One region of the Brevibacillus sp. FW301-21C12A genome, then DNA from elsewhere that is predicted to be linked to it. Evidence: riboswitches for the same ligand, from Rfam matches in the RefSeq annotation. Region 1 holds a riboswitch; the other holds the start of a gene.
The links. Region 1 has a riboswitch for cobalamin ahead of AC3WQH_RS02795 (ABC transporter substrate-binding protein). Riboswitches for the same ligand answer to the same signal wherever they lie in the genome.

Region 1 (2,197 bases):
AACGCACCTTCATCACGATCTGCTCGGACGACTCCGGCCATGTCGCCGGAATCCACTCCGACATGCCGGGAAGCTGGTGCAAGAGGATGAGCCATACTTGCGAAAGAGGGAGCGACGCCGCCCCCATCGAAATGCTGACCACCACGGATACGAGCAGCACAAGGCTGCTCGCTCCTCCCCATATAAGCCATTGCTTTTTCATTTTTATTTCACCAGGTCAGGATAAATCGCTTTAGCTACCTCGATCAAACCTTGTGTAATGCGCGGGCCTGGGCGCGCCAGCAGGTTTTGGTCCATTCCTAACACTTGCTTCTCGCGGATCGCCTTCATCGTATCCCAGCCGTTGCGGTTTGCGATGATCTCTTCCAGCTTCGTGCCCGTCTTGTCATCCGTAATGCCTTTGGCGTACAAAATGACGTCGGGATCGCTTTTCAAAATCTTTTCCTCGCTGATCGGGTTCCAGCCCTCTGTGTCGGCCGCAATGTTCGTCCCGCCTGCCAGCGTCACCAACTCGTCGAGGAACTCCCCTTTGCCCACGGTCCAGCCTGGCGCAAACTCCAGGTACACTTTTTTCTTGTCTTCCGGCTTCACCGCTTTGACGGCTTCCTGTACGCGGGCGATATCCTGCTTCATCGCGGCGACGACTTTTTCCGCCTGCTCCTGTCGGTTGGTGATAACCCCCATCGTCAAAATGTTGTTCAGGATGTCATCCACTTTTTTCGGATGCGTGACGTACACTGGCATGCCGAGCGATTTCAGCTTGTCGGCAACCGGCTTTTCCATCGAAATTCCGCCGATGACCAGATCGGGCGACTGGGCGAGAATCGCTTCTTCGCTCGGCTTGACGACTCCGCCCACTTTTGGCTTCGTGCTCGCTTCTGCCGGATAGTCGTCGAAGTCGGAGACACCGACAATCCGCTCGTTCAAGCCGAGCGCGAACAAGATTTCCGTCTCTGCCGGGGAAGTCGAGACGATTCGTTGCGGCTCTTTTGCCACGGTCACTTCTTTTCCGGTCGCGTCTGTGACGGTAAGCGGGTAGACGGTCTGCTTGGCAGCCGCGTCCTGTGGTGCTGTCTGCGGTGCTTCTGCCTGCGGAGCAGGTGCCGTCTGGGTGTTGCCGCCGCAGCCGACGAGACTTGCAGCAAGCACCAGCGGGCTGAGCAGTTTCCATGCGCGTTTCATATGTATGACTTCCTTTCTGTGCGACTGGTTGATTCTTAGCAAACAAAAACCCTTCGCTTCCAACCGGAACCAAAGGGTCGACATGTCAGGCTCATCCATGCTCACGCAAAAAAACGTCCTGAACGGGCCGAACCTTTCCGCGAAGGCGCAGGCACATCAGGCAAACAGGCAGGTCTCCTGGCTTGGCAGCTATTGCGACAGCCGCTTTACAGTGGCGGGACCGCGCCGGACTTGCACCGGCTTCCCTTTTCACCTCGTCCTTTGGCAAGGACCAAGGCACCTGTTTGCGCGTATTCAATTGCAATGGCCTACAACTGCTAAGACTCATCCATCATGATAGCATTCCTTTGCCAAAAAAAGAATGCTTTTTCGCTGCTGCCACGGCTACGTAAGCCCATGCTGCCCGTCTCGTACCCGCTGTCTGGCGTCTCCCGCTATTTCCTGCGCTTTTGCAAATAGTCGACAATTCCCATCGCACATACTTGCAAATCGAGCCGCAGCACGTCCAGCACCTCATGCCCGTCGCCGATCCCGAACGATTGCAGATGCGCCAGTACACGCCTGAACAGCCGCTCCGCCAGTTCGCCATCGCCGAGTCCAGCGGCTACGACCGCCTCCCCTTCCGCGACAAAGACAGGAAGCCACTCGCGCACCTGCCGATAGACGTCGGCAACATCGTCAGTCATGCCGAAATGCCCGAAATAGATTCGCGCAAGCCCGCGCTGTTCAAAGCGTTCCACGGAGCGCAGCATCGCCTGCGGGTCAAACTGGTTCGGCGAGGTGGACGGCAGGACGAAGTGAATCCCGTCCCGTTGAAGCTGCGGATAGAAGACACCCGCTGTATCTCCCGTGAACATGCCGCGGCTGACCGGGTCGTAAATGCTGAAATGATGGTTGGCATGTCCCGGCGTGTCCCAAAATTCCAGGACACAGTTGGCGCCAATTTGCAGCGTCTCCTGGTCGGCGCGCACGATGATCCGCTCTTCGGGAACGGCGACAATCGGGTCGAACAGGC
Region 2 (2,197 bases), on a different contig from region 1:
CGCGCTCCCTGGCGACCAGGCTGCGTGTCCGCCGCTCGTACTCATGCTCTTGCAAGCACAGCTCCCCCGCCAAAAGCGCAAGCGCATTCACGCTCCAGCTCACCTGCTTCGCGCGCATTTTCGCAATCGCGTCAGGCTGGGCGATCGCGTATCCGAGACGCAAGCCGGGGATCGCGTACATTTTCGTCATCGACCGCAGCAAAATGACGCGGGGAAAGCGCTCCAGCCGACTTGCCAGCGTAAACTGGCGGCTTTCTTCCACAAAATCGAGAAACGCCTCGTCCACGACCAGCCACGTATCGGTCTGGGCCGTCCAGTCCGCCATCTGCAACAGCTCCTGTGGCTCATACAAGATGCCAGTCGGATTGTTCGGCGAGCCGACAAACACCAGATCAGCCTGTTCGAACAGACGGTACAGCTCGGCGCTGTCGGCCTTGTAGCCGTTCTCTTCTTTTCCGTAGCAGCCGATGACGGTTGCGCCAAACTGCTCGGAAAGCTCTGCATATTCCGAAAAGCAAGGATAAATCACGCCGACTGTTTGCGGCTGCAGCCCGAGAATCGCGAGCGCCATCGCTTCTGCCGCTCCGTTCGCAGGCAAAAGCCATTCCTTTGGCAACTGCAACCGCTGCGCCAACGCCCGGCGAAACTGGCGATGCCCAGGGTCCGGGTAACGCAGCACGGCAGACAGCGAGGCCAAAAGCATCTCGCGCACGCTGTCCGGCATGCCCAGCGGGTTAATATTGGCACTGAAATCAAGGAATTGGCCCGGCTCCATCCCAAAGCGGTCCGCTGCCGTCAGCAAATCTCCGCCGTGGCCGTACGCTTCCAGTACGTTCATCAAAACTCTACCCCCAGCACCGCTGGTATTCCTTCATCGTAGTAATGCTTGATCTGCTTCATCTCTGTCACGAGATCGGCCATGTCGATGATTTCCTGCTTGGCGCTCCGCCCCGTCACGACCAGATGCACATGGCTCGGCCTGTTTTGAATCGCTTCCAAAACGTCCGCGAGCGGCAGCACGTCCGCAATCGGAAAACGGTCGATCGCCAGCGCATTGTTCAGCTCGTCGAGAATGACGACATCGTACTCGCCCGAAGCGAGCTTTTCCCGGGCGAACGCCCACGCTTCCTGCAGCGCCGCGCGATGCTCCTCCGGCGTCTTCGTCCAGGTGAAGCCTACGCCTTTTTGCACGATTTCGATGCCCAGCTTGTCGAAGATGATTTTCTCTCCGTACGTGCGCTCCGGCGACTTGATGAACTGGATCATGATGACCTTTTTGCCTCGTCCAGTCGCGCGCACAGCCAGCCCCACCGCGGCTGTTGTCTTTCCTTTGCCGTCTCCGGTGTAGACCAAAAACAGGCCCCGCTTGTTGCTCAAGTACGCCCACCCCCAAAATAAACTGTAGGCCCCGTTGCCCATCCCTAATAATTTTCGGAGGCACAGCGCTCCAAAAATGCAGTTTAGGCTCCGTTGCCTATTTCAAATGTTTTCCATAGCCTCGTTATTTACCTGACTGAAAAAGTGAAGAGTTTGCCGATTTGCTTCCTGTTTCGCTTTCCGCGTACAAAAAAACGCCTTGTTTCCCCAAACCTCCAAGGAAAACAAAGCGCGGATAGCCGACTGCAACAATCCTCACCTCATCCTTTGACCCGAAGGAAATCAGTGGACATCAAAACAGGCAGGTCTCCTGGCTCAAGGATCTTCGCTCTTCTTCCTCCTTCCCGCACGCTGGCGTGCAGTGGATGGCGCCGTTGCCAAGAAGAAGAGCTCCTCTTTTACAGTGGCGGGACCGCGTTGGCTTTTCACCAAACTTCCCTTTTAACCTCGCATTCGCAAACTATCGCTTGCGAAAAACAAGGACCTGTTTTTCTACCATATTCAAATGTCGTTCGTTTCTATGACAAGCACTTGCTTTAATAATAGCAAATGCTACCGGGGATTCAAGCAAAAGCTGCGGATAGGAACATACTGGGCATTGATCTTTGTTTTGTGAACTAATTATTTGTACACAAATCTTTTGTGTGCGTGTTATCTTATTCTTACATCGATTTCCAATAAAATATTTGGAGGTACATATGGATCGGATTGAGGATTGCTATGGGTTTCTTCTCGGGAAGGCGTATCAAAAAATCTGGCAAATGGAAAAGGCCAAATTATCGCCGTACGGGATTACTCCCGTGCAGTTTGTTCTATTACA

Region 2: it holds a riboswitch for cobalamin, as region 1 does, so the genes downstream of both, cobO (cob(I)yrinic acid a,c-diamide adenosyltransferase) here and AC3WQH_RS02795 (ABC transporter substrate-binding protein) in region 1, are expected to answer to the same signal.

What each region holds. Positions count from the first base shown of each region.
Region 1 is NZ_JBYTBG010000003.1:8,817-11,013, reverse strand. It holds gene AC3WQH_RS02800 (FecCD family ABC transporter permease) at 1-202, opposite strand, end outside; gene AC3WQH_RS02795 (ABC transporter substrate-binding protein) at 205-1,182, opposite strand; cobalamin riboswitch at 1,333-1,481, opposite strand; gene AC3WQH_RS02790 (MBL fold metallo-hydrolase) at 1,617-2,197, opposite strand, start outside.
Region 2 is NZ_JBYTBG010000010.1:133,526-135,722, forward strand. It holds gene cobD (threonine-phosphate decarboxylase CobD) at 1-838, opposite strand, end outside; gene cobO (cob(I)yrinic acid a,c-diamide adenosyltransferase) at 838-1,377, opposite strand; cobalamin riboswitch at 1,661-1,880, opposite strand; gene AC3WQH_RS09340 (MarR family winged helix-turn-helix transcriptional regulator) at 2,076-2,197, shown strand, end outside.